4 regions of the Mesorhizobium sp. M6A.T.Ce.TU.002.03.1.1 genome follow, and region 1 is predicted to be linked to each of the others. Evidence: riboswitches for the same ligand, from Rfam matches in the RefSeq annotation. Region 1 holds a riboswitch; each other region holds the start of a gene.
What was found. A riboswitch is a leader RNA that binds a small molecule or an ion and turns the genes downstream of it on or off. The one in region 1 is predicted to bind thiamine pyrophosphate.
Positions count from the first base shown of each region.

Region 2: it holds a riboswitch for thiamine pyrophosphate, as region 1 does, so the genes downstream of both, EOC93_RS03065 (ABC transporter permease) here and thiB (thiamine ABC transporter substrate binding subunit) in region 1, are expected to answer to the same signal.
Region 3: it holds a riboswitch for thiamine pyrophosphate, as region 1 does, so the genes downstream of both, EOC93_RS20610 (YkoF family thiamine/hydroxymethylpyrimidine-binding protein) here and thiB (thiamine ABC transporter substrate binding subunit) in region 1, are expected to answer to the same signal.
Region 4: it holds a riboswitch for thiamine pyrophosphate, as region 1 does, so the genes downstream of both, thiC (phosphomethylpyrimidine synthase ThiC) here and thiB (thiamine ABC transporter substrate binding subunit) in region 1, are expected to answer to the same signal.

Region 1 is NZ_RZTI01000111.1:7,882-12,891, reverse strand. Features, by position in the region: gene EOC93_RS25525 (ABC-F family ATP-binding cassette domain-containing protein) at 1-1,236, opposite strand, end outside; gene EOC93_RS25520 (thiamine diphosphokinase) at 1,238-1,882, opposite strand; TPP riboswitch at 1,985-2,099, shown strand; gene thiB (thiamine ABC transporter substrate binding subunit) at 2,143-3,156, shown strand; gene thiP (thiamine/thiamine pyrophosphate ABC transporter permease) at 3,390-5,009, shown strand; gene thiQ (thiamine ABC transporter ATP-binding protein) at 5,006-5,010, shown strand, end outside.
Region 2 is NZ_RZTI01000005.1:55,146-60,155, reverse strand. Features, by position in the region: gene EOC93_RS03080 (LLM class flavin-dependent oxidoreductase) at 1-64, opposite strand, end outside; gene EOC93_RS03075 (ABC transporter substrate-binding protein) at 61-1,074, opposite strand; gene EOC93_RS03070 (ABC transporter ATP-binding protein) at 1,071-1,829, opposite strand; gene EOC93_RS03065 (ABC transporter permease) at 1,826-2,626, opposite strand; TPP riboswitch at 2,756-2,868, opposite strand; gene EOC93_RS03060 (sulfite exporter TauE/SafE family protein) at 3,155-3,931, shown strand; gene EOC93_RS03055 (superoxide dismutase family protein) at 4,090-4,599, shown strand; gene EOC93_RS03050 (hypothetical protein) at 4,797-4,994, shown strand.
Region 3 is NZ_RZTI01000073.1:5,734-10,743, forward strand. Features, by position in the region: gene EOC93_RS20600 (FAD-dependent oxidoreductase) at 1-108, opposite strand, end outside; gene EOC93_RS35400 (hypothetical protein) at 111-236, opposite strand; gene EOC93_RS20605 (aspartate aminotransferase family protein) at 371-1,741, shown strand; TPP riboswitch at 2,099-2,210, shown strand; gene EOC93_RS20610 (YkoF family thiamine/hydroxymethylpyrimidine-binding protein) at 2,201-2,809, shown strand; gene EOC93_RS20615 (alcohol dehydrogenase family protein) at 2,819-3,928, opposite strand; gene EOC93_RS20620 (aspartate aminotransferase family protein) at 3,937-5,010, opposite strand, start outside.
Region 4 is NZ_RZTI01000004.1:78,557-83,566, reverse strand. Features, by position in the region: gene EOC93_RS02640 (hypothetical protein) at 399-662, shown strand; partial or broken gene EOC93_RS02635 (aspartate 1-decarboxylase) at 1,276-1,533, shown strand; TPP riboswitch at 1,651-1,767, shown strand; gene thiC (phosphomethylpyrimidine synthase ThiC) at 1,871-3,706, shown strand; gene thiO (glycine oxidase ThiO) at 3,703-4,704, shown strand; gene thiS (sulfur carrier protein ThiS) at 4,673-4,870, shown strand; gene EOC93_RS02615 (thiazole synthase) at 4,872-5,010, shown strand, end outside.

The DNA.
Region 1 (5,010 bases):
CCGCGCCCGCTCGCCGCCCGAAAGCTCGCGCACCGGCGTGCGTGCCTGTTCCGGTTTGAACAGGAAATCCTTCATGTAGGAGACGACGTGGCGCTGTTCGCCATTGATGACGAGGTTTTCGCCACGACCGTCAGTGAGATATTGCGCGAGTGTTTCGGCCGGATCGACCGCCTCGCGCTTCTGGTCGAGCGTGGCGATCTCCAGATTGGTGCCGAGCCGTACCGTGCCTGAGTCCGGCTTCAATTCGCCGGTCAGCATCTTCAAGAGCGTCGTCTTGCCGGCGCCGTTCGGCCCGACCAAGCCGACACGGTCGCCGCGCTGGATACGGGTCGAAAAGCCCTTGACTACGGTAAGGCCGCCAAAGCTCTTCTCGATGTTCTTGGCCTCGATGACCAGTTTGCCGGATTCGGCGGCATCGCTGGCCACCATGGTCGCCGCGCCCTCGGCGCCGCGATGACCGCGAAAGCGCTGGCGCATGGTCTGCAATTCGCCGAGCCGGCGCATGTTGCGCTTGCGCCGCGCTGTCACGCCATAACGCAGCCAATGCTCTTCGCGCACGATCTGGCGGCCGAGCTTGTGCTGCTCGCGCTCTTCTTCTTCCAGCACCGTGTCGCGCCATTCCTCGAAATGGCCAAAGCCCTTGTCCAGGCGGCGGGTCTGGCCGCGGTCGAGCCAGACGGTGGCGCGCGATACGCGCTCGAGAAAGCGGCGGTCGTGCGAGATGACAATCAGCGCCGAAGAGGTGCGGGCAAGCTCCTCCTCCAGCCACTCGATGACCGACAGGTCGAGATGGTTGGTCGGCTCATCGCGGAGGAGAATGTCGGGCTCCGGCGCCATGACACGGGCGAGGGCAGCACGGCGCGCCTCGCCGCCGGACAGGTCGTTCGGCCGTTCCTCGCCGGACAGGCCGAGATGCTCCATCAGATAGGTGGCGCGGTAGGGATCGTCCGCGGGCCCGAGCCCTGCCTCGACATAGGCGCGGACGCTGGCGAAACCATCCATGTCTGGCATTTGCGGCAGGTAGCGCACTGTCGCCGAAGGCTGGCGGAACACCTCGCCGTCCTGCGGCTCGATCAATCCCGCGGCGATCTTGAGCAGCGTCGACTTGCCCGAACCATTGCGGCCGACCAAAGCGATCTTGTCGCCCGCCGACGCTGTCAGTTCCGCCCCGTCGAGCAGCGGCGTGCCACCGAAGGTCAGTTGTATCCCGTCGAGATTGAGAAGTGGCGGCGCCATGTCAGCTTTCAGGTAGGGGGAAAGGATGGGCGAGCAACAGCGCGCGGCCGCTGCCCAGGGCGATTTCGAGCCGGCCCTTGACCTCGTTGGAAATGGTCAGCGACGAGCCGAACGCCACCTCGACATGGTTCAGCGGCCATTTGGCGCCGGAGACGGTCAGGCCGAAAAGGTCGGAGAAGCCGAGGATCGAAAATAGCGTGCCGTCGGCGTAGTCGAAGCCGGCCTTTCCGGGAAGCAAGGGGATGCCTTCCTGTGCGCCGCTGGTCAAAAGCACCTCTATGCCTGCCTCGGCCAGCCGGATGCTGAGCGCGAGGTGCAGGAAGGCGTGGTCGGTGCGCTTGCCGCCGAACGCGCCGGCGAGCAGGAGCCGGGTCGCGCCGCGTTCGAGCGCAGCGGCGATAGCCAGTTCGCCGTCGGTCTTGTCCTTTTCTGCCGGAAACACCTGGCGAGGCACGGCGGCGAGATCATCCGGCAAATCCGCCGGCACCGAATCGAAGTCGCCGACCCAGAGTTCCGGCGTCAGGCCCAGCGTCCGGGCATGGCCGATGCCGGCGTCGGCGGCGATGACACGGGAGCCTTCGACCTGGCGGTCGAGCAGCGGCGTGCGGATAAGATCGCCGCCAAGCAGGATGGTGAATTTGCTCATATGCGTGGCCCTTACCAGCCCTGCTTGCGAAACGGAAGGCCGCGCTCCGGATACCCTGCAAACTTCAGCTTGCGCAGCACTTCGGCCGGGCCTATGTGTCGAAACGCTCTAACGGGGTGCTGGACGCGATCTTCGCGGACCAGCTGAGAGGCAACCATGCCAACCCGCTGAACCTGATCCGGTTTGTACCGGCGGAGGGATTAGACGTTTCGGACAGCCCGACGCCTCAATTCCTTTCAATGCGAACGAATGAGGCGCCGATGCGCACGTTTTTATACTCTCTTGTTTCGGCAATGCTGCTTGCCGCGTCCGTTCTCGCCGGCATCGGGCAGGCATCCGCGCAAGAGAAACTCACCGTCTATACCTATGAGAGCTTCACCGCCGAGTGGGGTCCAGGCCCCGCGGTCAAGAAGGCCTTCGAGGCGGAATGCGGCTGTACTCTCGATTTCGTTGCGGTCGCCGACGGCGTCGCGCTGCTCAACCGTGTCAGACTGGAAGGGGCCGCGACCAAGGCCGACATCGTGCTCGGCCTCGACACCAATCTGACGGCGGAAGCCAAGGCCACCGGCCTGTTTTCGCCGCATGGCCCGGTGTCGGACGTCAAGGTGCCGGGCGGCTGGAGCGACGATATTTTTGTGCCGTTCGACTATGGCTATTTTGCCGTCGTTTACGACACCGAAAAGCTGAAGACCCCGCCGAAAAGCCTGAAGGAATTGGTCGAGGGCAGTGCCGATGAGAAGATCGTCATCCAGGATCCGCGCACCTCGACGCCCGGTCTAGGCCTGCTGTTGTGGGTGAGGTCGGTCTATGGCGACAAGGCGCCGGAAGCCTGGGCCAAGCTCAGGGCAAAGGTGCTCACCGTGACGCCGGGCTGGAGCGAGGCCTATGGCCTGTTCACCAAGGGCGAGGCGCCGATGGTGCTGTCCTATACCACGTCGCCGGCCTATCACATGGTCGCCGAAAACACCGAACGCTATCAGGCGGCGTCCTTCGAGGAGGGCGCGTATCTGCAGATCGAGGTTGCCGGCATCACCACGACTGGTGCGAAGAATCCGCTGGCGGAAAAGTTCCTGGCCTTCATGACCGGGCCGAAATTCCAGGATGTCATCCCCGAGACCAACTGGATGTTTCCTGCCGGCAAGACCGACAAGCCGCTCAACCCAGCCTTCGACAAGCTCGTCAAGCCGACCAAGGCCTTGCTGTTCAGCCCCGAAGAGGTCGCCGCCAACCGCAAGGCCTGGGTCGACGAATGGCTGGCGGTGATGAGCAAATAGCTTCTGATTGACGATGATCACTCTACGGCGCCCCCCTCTGTCCTGCCGGACATCTCCCCCACGAGGGGGGAGATCGGCCATCATGCCGGCTTTCGCCAATCTCCGACATTGCCGGAATGAGCGGAGCGCTGAACCTGCCAATCTCCCGCCTCGTGGGGGAGATGTCCGGCAGGACAGAGGGGGGCGCGAAGGAACGCAATCCTCGCTAAGAATCTCGAATCTGGTGGTCTAGCGTGCAACGCGCGCCATCACCCGACTCCCGCATCAACGCCGGCATTCTCGCGCTGGCGGCAATAGCATTTTTGATTGGCGGGGCGTTTGCCGGTCTTGTCGTGGAGGGCACGAGCGACCCGTCCGGCGCCGCGTCGACCTTCGATCCCTATCTCTTCCGCGTTGTCCGTTTCACGCTGTGGCAGGCACTTCTGTCGACACTGCTTTCCGTCGTGCCGGCACTGTTCGTTGCGCGGGCGCTGTCGCGGCATCCGCGCTTCTTCGGCCGTGGCTTCATCCTGCAGCTCTTCGCCGTGCCGCTGGCGCTGCCGGCCATCGTCGCCGCGCTCGGCATTCTGGCCCTCTATGGCCGTGCCGGCTATTTCGCCGGCCTGCTCAGCGCGATTGGCGGTCAGGGTTGGCCAGGCATATACGGCCTGTCCGGCATCCTCGTCGCCCACGTCTTCTTCAACCTGCCGCTGGCAACGCGGCTGTTCCTTGAAGCGCTGGGGACAGTGCCGGCCGACCAGTGGCGGCTGGCGAGCCAGCTCGGCATGGGCGCCAGACCGGCCTTCCGGCTGATCGAATGGCCGACGCTGCGCGCGGCGCTGCCGGGCGTCGCCGGGCTTGTCTTCATGCTGTGCATCACATCCTTCACCATCGTGCTCACGCTGGGCGGCGGGCCGCGCGCGACGACACTGGAGGTCGCTATCTACCAGGCGCTGCGTTTCGATTTCGATCCTGCCCGCGCGGTGACGCTGACACTGCTGCAGATCGCGCTGACCTTCGTCGTGGTGCTGGTTTTGATGCGGCTCGGCGCCAACACCGTCGGCGATGCCAACCTGTCGGTGGCACCGCGCCGGTATCTTTCGGCAAGCGTCGGCGAGACCGTGCTGAACGCAGCATTGATCGTTCTGGCATTGCTGTTCGTCGCCGGGCCGATGGCGGCCACGGTGGCGTCAGGCCTTGGCGCCGATCTTGGCCGGCTGGCGGGCGAGAGCGCTGTGCGGCAAGCGACGCTGACCAGCGCAGTGCTCGCCTTGCTGGCGGCGCTGCTTTCGGTGGCGCTGTCGCTGTCGCTCGTCATGGCACGACGGGCACTGGCCCTGAAGCGTCGCGTCGGCGCCAAGACGCTGCTCGAGCATGCCACCGATACCGGCGCCGGCTTCGTGCTCGTCGTTCCGCCCATCGTCATCGGCGCCGGCTGGTTTCTGCTCCTGCGTACCGTCAGCGACGTCTTCGCCATCGCCCCTGTCATGGTCGTCACCGTCAACGCGGTGATGGCGATGCCGTTTGCCATCCGCGCTATTCGCCCCGGCTATGATGCGGCGAGCGAACGCCACGAACGGCTCTGTTTGCTGCTTGGCGTTTCGGGCTGGAACCGGTTCCGGCTGATCGACTGGCCGTCGCTGCGGCGGCCGCTCGCCACCGGTTTCGCCTTTGCCATGGCACTGTCGCTCGGCGATCTCGGCGTCATCGCCCTGTTCGGTAGCGACTCCCTGCAGACACTGCCCTATCTCTTGCTGGCGCGCATGGGCAGCTACCGCACGATGGATGCCGCAGGCCTGTCGCTGCTGCTCGGCCTGGTCTGTCTCGCGCTTGTGCTGGCCGCGGACCGGCTGGGGCGGGGAGAAAAGACATGAC
Region 2 (5,010 bases), on a different contig from region 1:
CGGCCTCGTGACTGCCGAGGCCGAAGATCACGGCATTGAGATGCATGCGCCGCGGCGGGCTCATTTTTCGCCGGCCAGATAGGCGTTGCTGTAATAGGCCGCGAAATCGGGTCGTTCGCTGACCGGGTTCCCATCGCCGTCGCGCAGGGCTCCGGCCTTGAACAGATAGTCGCCGATAGCCCCCATCTTTGCGGGATCGATCGTGCCGATCGTGCCGGTGGGGCTTTGCAGGTAGTGGCCATCGACCAGCGCCTTCAGTGATGCCTCGATCAGCGGACGGTCGGTCAGCACGTCGCTGTTTGCAGCGATCAGCATGTTAGCCGCTTCTTGCGGATGTTCGACGGCGAAGGCGTAGCCGCGCCTGGTCGCGGCGATGAACGCGGTTGCCGTGTCCTTGTTCTTTTCCAGGTAGGCTCGGCTCGAGCCAATGAAATTGGTGTGTTGGTCGGGCACGCCGAAATCCGCGTAGCGGAAGGCGCGCTGGGCCTTGCCGTCAAGTTCCGCTTTGATCCCCTCCCAAGTGTAGACTTCGAGCGTAAAATCGACTGCGCCATTGGCCAAGGCCTCATAGGCGGAGGTGCCCAGCGTCACCGTTTCGAATTTGCCCTCGCCGCCGTCATGGCGGATGATGGTGCCGATCAGCGCATTCTCCCAGGCACTGCCGAAACCGCCATAGGTCAGGCCGTCCAGGTCCCTGGGGGACTTTATATCGGCGCGGTCGGCATTGAACACCAGCCTGCCGGTTTCCGTCTGCATGATGGCGTAGGTGGCGACGAGGTCGGCGCCGGCCGTGCGTTGGGTGAACAATCCTATGGATCCCAGTATACCGAAATCGGCCACGTGGTTGGCGATCAGCGTACCGGCCGCAGTGTCGGTGTAGGGCAGGATCTGCACGTCGAGCCCGGCCTCGGTGTAGAAGCCTTTCGCCTGGGCGACATAGAGCCCGACATGGTTTGTGTTCGGCGTCCAGTCGAGTGCGACGGTGACAGTCTGCTGGGCGGAGACGGATGTGACGGGTCCGAGCCCGGTGATCAATGCGGCAGCGATGAAGAGGCGTCTTGAAAGCATGGTCATGTCCTTTGGGCGAGCTGTGGATCGAGAAGGGTATCGAGGATGTCGGCTTCGATGGCGCTGGCTTCCGGCGAGGCAAGATCCTTGCGCGGGCGCGGAAGAGGTATGGCCACTTCGCGCAGCACGCGGGCCGGGCGGCCACTCAGCACGTAGATGCGATCGGACAGGAAGACCGCCTCACGGACATCGTGGGTGATCAACAGGACGGTCCAGCGGTGTCGGTCCCACATCGTCTGAATCCAGCGCTGCATGCCGGTGCGCGTGAGGGCGTCGAGTGCGCCGAACGGTTCGTCGAGCAACAGCATGGCGCGGTCCTGCACGACGGTACGCAACAGCGCGGAGCGCTGGCGCATTCCGCCCGAGAGCTGTGCGGGATACTTATGCTCGAAGCCCGCAAGGCCGAATTCGCCGAAGAGCGGCGCCACCTTGCCGCGCGCCGCCCTGCGGGACATGCCTTGCACTTCCAGGCCGAGCGCGGTGTTGTCGATAACTGTGCGCCAGGGCATCAGGGCATCGTGCTGCGGCATGAAGGCAAACGGTCGGCGCGCGTCGGCCAGTGGCCGCCCGTCGAAGTCGATGCCGCCGTCGTGGCCTTCGAGACTGCCCGTCAGCAACCTGAAGATCGTGGATTTGCCGGCTCCGGAGGGGCCGAGGATTGAAACGAATTCGCCCGGCTCGACATGCAGGGTGATGCTGGCAAGCACGTCGACATCGCCAATACTTTTGCTGACTTGGCGCAATTCCAGCCGCCTGCTCATGATTTTCGCACGGCATCGAGCCGCTCCCATGGCATGGCGGCGCGCTGGATCAGCACAGTGGCGGCAAACAGGGCCAGCGTGAGCAAGGCGCTGACCAGCACGGCCGCGAGCACGAGATCGGGCCGGAAATTGTTCTTGGCGTTGAGCATGTAGATGCCGAGCCCTTTGGCCGCGCCGGCATATTCCGCGAAGATGGCGCCGACCACGGCATAGGTGATCGAGATGCGCAGTCCGGCGAAGAAATAGGGCAGCGAGGAGGGCAGGCGGGCCAGCAGGAAAATGCGCATGCGGGAAGCGCCCATCGAACTCAGAAGCGCCGAGATATCCCGATCCGTCGATTCATAACCCTGCACCAGCGCGACCAGCATGGGAAAGAAAGTCACGAGCGCGACCAGCATGGTCTTCGGCGTCAGCCCGAAGCCGAACCAAAGAACGACCAGCGGGGCGATCGCCACCAGCGGCAGGGTCTGACTGATAATGAACACCGGGAACAGGGCGCGGCGCAGCGGCTTGAAGAAGTCGATCAGCACCGAAAGGATGAAGGCAACGGCCAATGAGCACGCGAAACCCGCCAATGTGGCGCTGATCGTCGGCACGGTGTTGTCGAACAGCGCCTGGCGCTGCTGGATGGCCTGGGCGAGGACTCGTGACGGCGCGGGCAGCGTGGTGGGCGAGATGCCCGAGATGCGCGCATAGAGCTCCCAAGCCAGAACCAGCGTGCCGACCGATAGCAAGGCCGGTCCGACCTTGGCGAACAAGGCTGCGATTCGCGGCGCGGCGGAGAAAGACTGGGACATGCGAGACCTCCGGCGCGAAAGATCAGCGCGGGGTCGGGCTGTTGGCCGAGACCGTGAGGTCGATCGTGACATGGCCCTCGAGCGGGCCCACGAAATCGCCGGACATCGGAAAAAGAAAAATCTGTGCGCCAGAAAACATCGCCCGCCTCGCTCCGCTGGTATTATCCAGATCAGCTCTAGGGTTTACGGGCTTGCAGCCCATCTCTCAGCCCCGACGATACGGAGCACCCCTGTGGATGGCGGCAATTAAACAGATAAAGGGTGGAGCTGCAAGCCTGCGTCCGGCCAGTGAAACCTCACGTCAGAGGAGGTTGCGGTTCCAGCAGGGACATTTGAGCAAAACAGAAACCGGCATCCTGTCGGGATTGGGAAAGGCGTCGGTCGAGCGGATCGTTTTCCGTTCGTCGTCACCATTATCGATGCCACGCGTTTGATGAATTGTGGAAGCGTGAAGATATAATTGCATACGTTGTAGGCAGCGGGTTTCTCTATCGCCAATTGTGACCCCGCGCCTTATCGGAGAGTCAAATGCAAGAATTCATTCTTTTTGCGATTGTGGGGTTTGTAGCCCAAGCTGTGGACGGGGCTCTCGGCATGGCCTACGGCGTGGTTTCCTCGACAACCCTACTGGGGTTTGGCGTGTCTCCTGCACACGCTTCGGCGTCAGTTCACGCAGCTGAACTGTTTACCACCGCAGCCTCAGGTTCGGCTCACCTCTATCACCGCAACATTGACTGGAAGCTTTTCTGGCGGCTGATGCCATTTGGCGTGCTCGGCGGCGTTCTCGGCGCTTTTGTTCTCACCTCGTTCGAGGGAGCCATCATGAAACCATATGTGACCACATACCTTGCGCTTGTCGGAGCTTGGCTCCTGTTCCGTTCATTCCGGCGGATCCCAAGCAATCCGGTCCCTGCAGGCGTGGTACCTCCTCTTGGACTTGGTGGTGGATTTCTCGATGCCGCAGGGGGCGGCGGATGGGGACCCATCGTAACGACGGGCCTTCTCGGTTTTGGCGGCACGCCCCGCTACGTTATTGGCACGGTCAATGCCAGCGAGTTCCTCATCACGTTGTCGGTGTCTCTGACCTTCTTGTTTGCGTTACTAACGGGCCATTGGGAGGAGGCAGGAGAGCTAACGGAAAATCTACTCTCCGTTGCCGGCTTGATCGTTGGCGGCGTAGTCGCAGCGCCGATGGCCGGATTGGTAGTGAAGTCAATCGCAGAAAAGACGCTTCTCAGACTCGTTGGCGTTGTCATCATGCTGCTGGCAGGTTGGCAAACCGCGGAACTCTTCGAATTGGTGTAATCACGTCGTGAAACTTCACTCCATGACACGGAGACTATCGAGTTCTACGCATCACCCCCGCTTCTCTGGCGGCCGCGCCGGAGACAAACTCCATTCCCAAATGGAACGAAGAGGCCCCGTTGTTGTTTGGGGTCCTTGGACAACCGGAGGCTGAGTGGATGAAAAAATTGCTTGCAACAACAGGATTGGCGCTGGCGGTCGCGATGCCTGCAGCGGCTCAGGACACCGCGACCGCGAAAGCCGAATTCGTCAACATGGCTGGCGAGAAGAACGGAACGGCCACGCTGACCGAGACGGCGCAGGGTGTGCTGATAGCGTTGGACGTAACAGGACTGCCGGCGGGTGAATGGGTCGCGTTCCATGTTCATGAAACCGGAAAGTGCGACCATCAGACCGGCCATGACTCGGCAGGTGGGCACTTCAATCCGACGAATGCCGAACATGGATATCTCACTGGAAAAGGCCCGCACGCGGGCGACATGCCAAATCAGCGGGTCGGCGCCGACGGCGTTTTGCGTGCCCAGGCTTTCAACAGCATGGTCAAACTGGACGGTGGAGAAACGGCAATACGAGGCAAGGCATTGATGATCCACGGCGGACAGGACGACTATAAAAGCCAGCCTGCCGGTGATGCCGGAAATCGTCAGGCCTGCGCCGTGATCGAATGAGAAACCCAGCGATGAGTAGAGATCCGTCCGACATATGATCTGACCGGCCCTTCAGCCTCGGCGGCCAAGTAGTGGTACATGGTCGGAGCCTCTGGCATGAGGACAAACCAGACGATAAGCTCGTGCGCCTGCCGAGGAATTGACGACAGCCATCGCGCCGAAATTGGCCTTTATTTTCGCGACTGCTGGATGATTGCATGAACGAAACCTCTCCTATGGGCTTGTCCTCCACGGGTCTTGCCCAGTCAGCCATTTCCGCCCGCGGCCTTGTCAAAACGTTCGGCAAGCTGCGCGCCGTCGATGGTGTCGATCTGGATGTGCCGCGCGGCATGATTTTCGCCATCCTGGGCCCGAACGGCGCCGATCACCGCACCGGTTTTCGTGGCACCGGGTAAGATAATCGCGGCGCTG
Region 3 (5,010 bases), on a different contig from region 1:
ATTCTCGGCCTCGAGGACCAGGGTGTCCATCCCGCGCTGCGCCATCTCTCGCGCGATCGCGAGGCCAATGACGCCGGCGCCGGCGACGATGCAGTCGACGTGGTCCATGATCAGGCCACCTCAGCCTTGTTGTTGTGCCTGCTGGTGAGCCGTTCGGGAATCATGTCTCGGCGATGCGCACAGCCGGCTTGGCGCAGCTTCTCGCGTTCCAAGGCCTCGAAGCTGAAATTCTGCATGTCTTTGTCCATCCGCCAGCCCTTCCGAAAGGGCTTGACACCCTTACAAGAAACAGATGCACCAAACACCATTAATGCCAGAGGCGATGCGCGCCGAACGGCGGCAGGACCCGGCGTGCAGGACAGGACCCATCATGGACGCTCGACCGAATTCTCCCGAAGCTCGCGACATCAGCTATCACATGCACGGCTACACCAATGCCCGCAAGCATGAGGAAGCAGGGCCGCTCGTCATCGAGAAGGGCGACGGCATCTATGTCGAGGATCTGGCCGGCAACCGCTACATCGAGGCGATGGCCGGGCTTTGGAGCGTCGCGGTCGGCTTCTCGGAGAAGCGGCTGGTCGATGCGGCGGTGCGCCAGATGTCCAAGCTGCCTTATTATCACGACTTCGGCTCCAAATCGCATTCGCCGCTGATCGATCTCGCCGAGAAGCTGGTGCAGATGGCGCCGGTGCCGATGAGCAAGGCGTATTTCACCAATTCCGGCTCCGAGGCCAACGACACGGCCATGAAGATGATCTGGTACCGGTCGAATGCGCTCGGCCAGCCGGCACGCAAGAAGATCATCAGCCGCATTCGCGGCTATCACGGCGTCACCATCGCCTCGGCAAGCCTGACCGGCCTGCCCAACAATCACATTTCCTTCGACCTGCCGATCGCCAGTGTGCTGCACACGTCGACGCCGCACCATTGGCGCGAGGCGCTGCCAGGCGAGAGCGAAGAGCAGTTTTCGAGCCGGCTTGCCGACGACTTGGAAAAGCTGATCCTGGCCGAGGGCCCGGAAACCATCGCCGCCTTCTTCGGCGAGCCGATCATGGGCGCCGGCGGCGTCATCGTTCCGCCGGCCGGCTACTGGGAGAAGATACAGGCGGTCCTGTCGAAGTACGACATCCTGATCGTCGCCGACGAGGTCATCTGCGGTTTTGGCCGAACCGGCGAGATGTTCGGTTCGCAGACCTTCGGCATCAGGCCTGACATCATGGTGCTGTCGAAGCAGATCTCTTCTTCCTACCTGCCGATCTCGGCCCTGCTGATCAACGAGAAAATGTTCGAGCCGATTGCCGACGAAAGCAATCGGATCGGCACCTTCGGTCATGGCTTCACCGGCGGCGGCCATCCCGTCGCGGCGGCGGTCGCGCTCGAGAACCTGAAGCTGATCGAGGAGCGCGACCTTGTCGGCAATGCGCGCACGGTCGGCGCGCATATGCAGAAACGGCTGCGCAACCTCGCTTCGCACCCGCTTGTCGGCGAGGTGCGTGGCGTCGGCCTGATCGCGGCGGTCGAACTGGTCGGCGATAAGGTGACCAAGACGCCGTGGGAGACGGCCGGCGCGCTGGGCGGGCTTGTCAACGGCTTCATGCAGCAGAACGGCGTCATCTCGCGCAACATGGGCGACGCGCTGGCCTTCTGCCCGCCGCTGATCATCACCGAGCCCCAGGTCGATCAGATGATCGACGCGTTTGAAAGATCGCTCGAAGCCGCAGTCAAGCAGGTCGGACTATAGGGCTGAACAGCCCACCCGAAGGCAGAGGCTGAATGGGCGTTGGTGATTGGCGAAAGCCGAAGCGGTATCCAATCTCCCCCCTTGCGGGGGAGATGTCCGGTAGGACAGAGGGGGGTGTGAAGGATCGCCAACTTTCGACTTCAGCCTTGCCAACCCGAATCAGCTTGAGGGCGCGGCTGCGATCGATTGACAGGTCGGAGGGAAGCACCCCCCTCTGCCTGCCGGCATCTCCCCCGCAAGGGGGGAGATCGGCAGCTTCGGCGGCGCCGCCAAGCTCGGTAATTGGTCTGAAGCGATTGCTGGGAACGATTGCCCAGGACCATTACTTGAACATCCTTTGCGCAGGTGCTACGTCGCCCATATCGACAGGGGCGCTCCGTATTGCCGGGGCTGAGATGGTGGGTGCAAGCCTTCGGTCCCTCAAGCTGATCTGGGTAATGCCAGCGGAGCGAGGCGACCATGTTTTCAGGTGCACAGATTTCCCTGTATCCGATGTGCGACGATTTTGTCGACGTCATCCTTGGGGCACTTTCGGCGATGGACCCCTATCGACCGAATTTCCGCATCGAGACCGACGACATCTCGACGCTGATCGTCGGCCCGCCGGAACAGCTTTTCCCGGCCATGCGCGACCTCTTCGCATCGGCGGCGGCAAGTGACGTGCATTGCGTGTTGTCGGCGACGGTGTCGCGCGGCTGTCCGGGCGAGCCTGACGATCCGATCTGCACACCGATTTCCGGCAGCAGCCACGAGCTGTCCCTGGCCGAGCGCATCGGCGCGGCGCGGGCGCATGTCGACAGTGCGAAAAAGCTTGGACAGGAGGTCGCCGCGCAGTTCTCGCTCTATCCGCTCGGCGAGGGCCATCACATGGACGAGATCTACGGCTGTATCGACTTCCTCAAGACTTCGGGCGTCTTCGACAGGTCGAAGAATTTCTGCACGAAGCTGAAAGGCGACGCCGGACCGGTGTTCGCGACGCTGTCGGAAGCCTTCCTTCGTTTCGGCGCGCCGCAAGGCCATGTCGCGCTCGATCTCACCGTGTCGGCGAATAGCCCGAGTCCTTGTTAGTGTTGGCTGTCAACGGGTTGCAGCGAAATCCGAAACAGCATCCGGAACGACCACCAGCTTGCCGACAAAGTCCTTGGCAATGAAATCAGCCTGGGCGCGGTGGAAATCGGAGAGCTTGTAGACGCCGCCGACCAGCGGCCGGATCTTCTTGTCTTCGATGTAGCGAACGATACGGCGGAAGTCGTGCCGCGTGCCCTGGCTGGAGCCATGCAGCTGCAACTGCTTGAGATACATGGTGCGCAGATCGAGCTGCACGACCGGGCCGGCAATTGCGCCGGCTGTGGTGTAGCGGCCTTCGGGCCTGAGGATGCGCAGCAGATCGTTGAAGATCGCACCGCCGACCAGGTCGGCCACCACGTCGATCGGCTGGCCGCCGGTCGACTCATTTACCGCAGCCGGCAGGTCAGCCACGCCACGGGTGATCACCGCCTCGGCGCCGATGTCGAGCACGGCCTGTTCCTTGCCCTTGCCGACGACGGCATAGGGGATGGCGCCGCGCGCCCGCGCCAGCTGCACGATGCCGGAGCCGACGCCGCCCGACGCGCCGGTGACCAGCACGCGCTCGCCGGCCTTCAATGCGGCGCGTTCCAGCATCTGCTCGCCGGTGAGATAGGCGCAGCAGAAGGTGGCGAGTTCGACATCGGTCAACTCGGTGCCGACGACATGGGCGTTCTCGGCCGGCACGGTCTGATACTCGGCATAGCCGCCGTCACGGCCGTGGCCCATATAGTCGATGTCGGCGAGTGAATCGTCGTCGCGGTTGTAGATGGAGAAGTCGACCATCACCCGCTCGCCGATACGGTCCGGCGAGACACCATCGCCGACTGAGACGATGTGGCCGACCGTGTCGGTGCCCTGGATGCGCGGGAAGGTCAGCGTGTTGCCCTGACGCCGCCAGGTCGATACGGCGGCAGCATCTTCCTCCGTGCCATAGGCGCCCTGTCGCACCCAGACATCGGTGTTGTTCATGCCGCAAGCGGTGACCTTGATCAGCACTTCGTCAGGGGCGGGCGACGGCACTTTCACGTCGGTGCGGTAGACGAGCTTTTCCGGTCCGCCGTGACCAGTCAGCTGCACGGCGGCCATGGTGGCGGGGAGGGTTTTGGTCATGGCGTTCATGTCAGTTTTCAGATGTTGGCAAACACGCTCTTCACCGCATCCGCCGTCTTCGACACGACGATGTCGGCCTCTTCGCGCGTCAGGCAGAGCGGCGGCGCGAAGCCGAGAATGTCGCCTTGCGGCATGGCGCGGCCGATGACGCCGCTTGCCGCAAGGGCGGTAGCGACCTGCGGCCCGATCTTCTGCGAGGCGTCGAAGAACACGCGGTCGTCCCGGTCGGCGACGAACTCGATTGCCGCCAGCATGCCGTCGCCGCGGACGTCACCGACATGTTTGTGGCCGCCGACGGCTTTCGTCAGTTCGGCGCGGAAATAGGCGCCGGTCTCGCCGGCGTTGGTCACCAGGTCCATCTCGTCGATCAGCTCGAGATTGGCGACGCCGGCGGCAACGCAGATCGGATGCGCCGAATAGGTCCAGCCATGGCCTATGCTGCCGAGCTTGTCGGAACCCTGCACCAGCACCTGCCAGACCTTGTCTGCGACGATGACGCCCGACAGCGGCGCATAGGCCGAGGTCAGGCCCTTGGCGATGGTGATCAGGTCGGGCTTGATGCCGTAGTGGTCGGAGCCGAACATGGTGCCCAGCCGGCCGAAGCCGGTGACCACTTCGTCGGCGACCAGCAGCACATCGTATTTCTTCAGCACCGCCTGGATCTTTTCCCAGTAGAGGACGGGCGGCGGCACGATGCCGCCGGTGCCGAGGATCGGCTCGCCGATGAAGGCGGCGACCGTGTCCGGGCCCTCGGCCAGGATCATCTCTTCGAGCTTGTCGGCGCAGTGTTGGGAAAACTGTTCCTCGCTCATCGAGCGGTCGGCGCGGCGGAAATAGTAGGGCGCCTCGGTGTGCAGGATCGGCGCACGCGGCAGGTCGAAGGCGTTGTGGAACAGGTCGAGCCCGGTCAGCGAACCGGTCATGACGCCGGAGCCATGATAGCCGCGCCAGCGCGAGATGATCTTCTTCTTCTCCGGCCGGCCGAGCACGTTGTTGTAGTACCAGATCAGCTTGATGTTGGTCTCGTTGGCGTCGGAGCCGGAGAGGCCGAAATAGACCCTCGACATCCCTTGCGGGGCGCGGTCGATGAT
Region 4 (5,010 bases), on a different contig from region 1:
TCGAGAATTGCCACGGCGGTACCCTATTTTCGGCTGTGAAGCACACGAGACCCGCGACGTGAGACCCAGTTGCTCAATGCCCAGTTGCTCAATGAGCTTTCTTACGAATAAGGGAGAATTTCCGCGGCCGGACTCTCTCTGAGTGGGCGTGCATGACTGCCAACGGAAGGTCTTGCACGCACCCTTGCGATCTTGAGCAATGGTCGCCATGACTTTCTTCTTGCAGGCTTTTGAGTGGCCCAGCCTGCGATCACCAGACCCCACCGACTCTAAAGAGCGTGGCAGACGGGATAGTCGAGGTTGCCCGGGCACAACCACGCTCAAGGCTTGCGCCGCCCAGAGGACACGCTGAAAAGGCAGCATGGGGGCGCGAGCTCGCCATTCACGAGAGATTCGACATGAAGACCATGCAAGAAAAAGACATTCCCGCATTCGTGCAAGCAGTTGCGGACGCCGGCTGCAACATTTGCGCGATTGGCAACTTGGGATACGTCTTTGGCGATGCTGATTTGACGCCGGCGCAACGGAGGGCCGTCGAGCCACAGCTGCGTAGGATTGCTGAAATCTACGGCGAACGCGATCATCTCATGGACGAGATAGCTGTATATCTGCGGTCGATCGGACGCCATGTCGAGGTTGAGCCGAAGACAGGTGTTTCCTGATGGCCGCGATCGCGTTCCGTAGTCGCCATTTCTATTGGTAACGAGAAGCCGTCTTCCAACATCTGAATCATAAGGGAGGTGACCCGCAAGGCCGCTCTCGAGACCGCAAGTCTGAGCCGCTGACGCATGGCGATAACCAGACTGTCCGAACTGGGCGGCGATATTCTTCGCGTCGATGCCTTCCTCGACCAGGTCGCGGTAGGCGGCGATCTCATCTACCGCATGCATAGCCAAGCCAGGGAAGTTTTCGGCAGGGGAATTCAGACTGGAGGGCACGGCCGATCCGGCCGCCGACGACCCCGCAGGGATTGCCATGTACGGCAACGCCAACAGCAGGCGGATCAATACTCGGATAATGGCGGCCGGATATGTAGCGATCGATCGCCGCATGCAATAGCTTAGTTGCTTTCAAAGGCGGTCGTACGAACTGCAAGCAAGCTAAACGATTGCGTCAACTCGTCCACGCAGAGCGAAAACTCCGCGGCCCATGCGATTTCTCTGCTGGAACAGCGGCACATCCTCAGCGCCAGGACACGGCCGCCGCCGTCGGGTTTTACGAAGCCGGTGATTGCATAAGTTGCCCGCAAGATATCATTGGTATCGGGAACGCCGCCGATGCTGCATCCTGAATCGAGCGGCCGCCCGCACCTGCCAGCCCGACGACCAGATCATTATCTGCAACTCCATCTACCTGGACGAGGTGCAAATCACCTCGCTGAAGCCGCGAATCGTCACCTTGGACCAGGATAACCACATCCGTGACCGCCTGAGCTACTCGGTGGATCTCGACGCACATGGCCGATACAGTTTCTCCATCCTTCACGAAGCGAAAGAGGCTTTGGCCATTCCAGCCCTGGTCTCCGGGGCGTGACTTGTCCCCGATGCATGCGCGAGCTCTCCGCCCGGTTTTGACAGGCCGCCGGTCATCGCCACCGGCCGAAGGCGCCCGAATGCGCTTGACAAGATAGCGTCGGCCCGTCCAACCTGACGCATTCACCAGGGGAGTCCCGGCAAGGGGCTGAGATACTGCTTGCTTTCGCGGCGCAGTGACCCGTTGAACCTGATCCAGTTCATACTGGCGTAGGGACGGTGCAAGCGCTTTGCGGGAGTTTATGCCCGAGGTCCTGTTTCGGCAGGTCGACAGAAGCGTCTTTTCATCCTTCCGGCACAGAACTGGGTCTCCAATGCATGAGCAAAGGAGCCTCACGATGAATGCCCTCACCCCCGCCGTGTCGACGGGACCACTGCCCGCCTCGCGGAAAATCCACAAGCCCGGCCTCCTCCACCCCCAGATCAGGGTGCCGATGCGCGAAATCTCTGTTCATCCGACTGCCGGCGAGCCACCCGTCACCGTCTACGATCCGTCCGGCCCCTATACGGACCCGACTGTCGAAACCAGCATGGAAAGGGGCCTTGCCCGGCTTCGCCACGAATGGATCACGGCTCGCGGCGATGTCGAGGCCTATGACGGCCGCCATGTCCGGCCGGAAGACAATGGATTCGTCACGGGCGAGCGCCTGACGCCGGAATTCCCCATTCGCAACCGGCCTCTCAGGGCCAAGGCCGGCAAGGCGGTGACTCAGCTTGCCTATGCGCGCGCCGGCATCATTACGCCTGAAATGGAGTCCGTGGCTATCCGCGAGAACCTTGGACGCGAGATCGTGCGCGGCAAGCTTGAGCGCGACGGTGAGAGCTTCGGCGCGGCGATCCCGGACTTCGTCACGCCGGAATTCGTGCGCGACGAGGTGGCGCGCGGGCGGGCGATCATTCCCGCCAACATCAATCATCCAGAGAGCGAACCGATGATCATCGGGCGAAATTTCCTGGTCAAGATCAACGCCAACATCGGTAACTCCGCTGTCACATCGTCAATGGCCGAAGAGGTCGAAAAAATGGTCTGGGCGATCCGCTGGGGCGCCGACACGGTGATGGACCTGTCGACCGGCCGCAATATCCGCAACATCCGCGAATGGATCGTGCGCAATTCGCCGGTGCCGATCGGCACGGTGCCGCTCTACCAGGCTCTCGAAAAGGTCAACGGCATTGCCGAGGACCTGACTTGGGAGGTCTACCGCGACACGCTGATCGAGCAGGCCGAACAGGGTGTCGACTATTTCACCATCCACGCCGGCGTGCGGCTGCACTACATCCCGCTGACCGTAGACCGGGTCACGGGCATCGTCTCGCGCGGCGGATCGATCATGGCCAAATGGTGCCTGCACCATCACCGGGAGAGCTTCCTCTACGAGCATTTCGCGGAAATCTGCGACATCTGCCGCGCCTATGATGTGTCCTTTTCACTCGGCGACGGGCTTCGTCCAGGCTCGATCGCCGACGCCAATGACGCAGCGCAATTCGCCGAATTGGAAACGCTCGGCGAGCTGACGCAGGTCGCCTGGGCGAAGGACTGCCAGGTGATGATCGAAGGCCCGGGCCACGTGCCGATGCACAAGATCAAGGAGAACATGGACAAGCAGCTCGCCGTCTGCGGAGAGGCGCCGTTCTATACGCTTGGACCGCTGACGACCGATATCGCGCCTGGCTATGACCACATCACCTCAGGGATCGGCGCCGCCATGATAGGCTGGTTCGGCACCGCAATGCTTTGCTACGTCACGCCGAAGGAGCATCTCGGCCTTCCCGACCGCAACGACGTCAAGGTAGGCGTCATCACCTACAAGATAGCCGCCCATGCGGCCGATCTGGCGAAGGGGCATCCGGCGGCGAAAGTCAGGGACAATGCCCTTTCCCGCGCGCGCTTCGAGTTCCGCTGGGAGGACCAGTTCAACCTGTCGCTCGACCCCGAAACAGCACGCTCCTTCCACGACCAGACCTTGCCCAAGGAAGCGCACAAAGTGGCGCATTTCTGCTCGATGTGCGGGCCGAAATTCTGCTCCATGCGCATCTCCCACGACATCCGTGCCGAGGCCCAGAAAGAGGGCATGGCGGCCATGGCGGCAAAATATCGCGAAGGTGGCGATCTCTACATGCCAGCGGACGAGGCCGGCGTACCGCTCATGCCAGAGGCGCCGGAACCGTCATGAGGGTGCTGGTCAAAGGGGCCGGCGTTGCCGGCCTTGCCGCGGCCTTCGAACTCGCCATCCGAGGCGCGACGGTCACAGTCGCCGAGATCCGGCACGGCATCGGCGGCAATGCATCGTGGTTCGCCGGCGGCATGCTGGCGCCGTGGTGCGAGTGCGAAAGCGCCGAGCAGCCGGTGCTCGATCTCGGACGCGATGCCGCCGACTGGTGGGATGCGGCGACGCCAGGCCAGGTCACACGGGCCGGCACGCTGCTCGTGGCCGCACCGCGCGATGCGGGCGAACTCGACCGGTTCGCCAGCCGCACCTCGGGTCATCGGCGTGTCGATGAGGATGAAATCGTGTTGCTCGAGCCCGACCTCGCCGGCCGCTTCCGCCGCGGACTGCTCTTCCCCGACGAAGCCCATCTCGACCCGCGTCAGGCGATGGCAGCACTTCATGATGGGCTGGCGGCGATGGGCGTCGAGTTCCACTTCGGCGCCGACGCTTCGGCTGGTGCCGGTTTCGATCGCCAGATCGAATGCACGGGAATGGCCGCGGGCGATGGCCGACTGCGCGGCGTTCGCGGCGAGATGCTGATCCTGAATACGCCTGATGTCTCGCTGTCGCGCCCAGTCAGGCTGCTTCATCCGCGCTTTCCGCTCTACGTGGTGCCACGCACCGACCACCGTTTCATGATCGGCGCGACGATGATTGAAAGCCAGTCCGTCGGACCGGTCACGGCGCGATCGATGATGGAGCTGCTGGGTGCCGCCTACGCCCTCCATCCGGCCTTTGGCGAGGCCGAGATCGTTGAAACCGGTGTCGGCGTCCGTCCAGCCTTTCCCGACAACCTGCCGCGCGTAGAAACGAACGGCGAGATCATAGCCATCAACGGGCTCTATCGTCACGGCTTTCTCCTCGCCCCAGCCATGGCGCGCCAGGCTGCCGACCTGGTTTTCAATCAAGACGGAACCAAGGAGCTTGCTCATGAAATTGATGGTCAACGGCGAAGCGCATGAGGTGGCCGCCACCACGCTGGCCGAACTGCTTGCCGCGCTCGACTATGAGGGCGATTGGCTGGCGACGGCCGTCAACAGCGACCTGGTGCACAAAGCCAACCGGGCGGAGTTCCAGTTGAGCGACGGCGACCGGATCGAAATCCTCTCACCCATGCAGGGAGGCTAGCATGTTCGATCTTCTTGGAACGGCGCTTTCCTCGCGGCTGCTTCTCGGCACGGCTCAATATCCTTCGCCGGCCATCCTTGCCGATGCGGTTAGCGCATCGGGCACGTCGGTGGTGACTGTCTCGTTGCGCCGCGAGATGG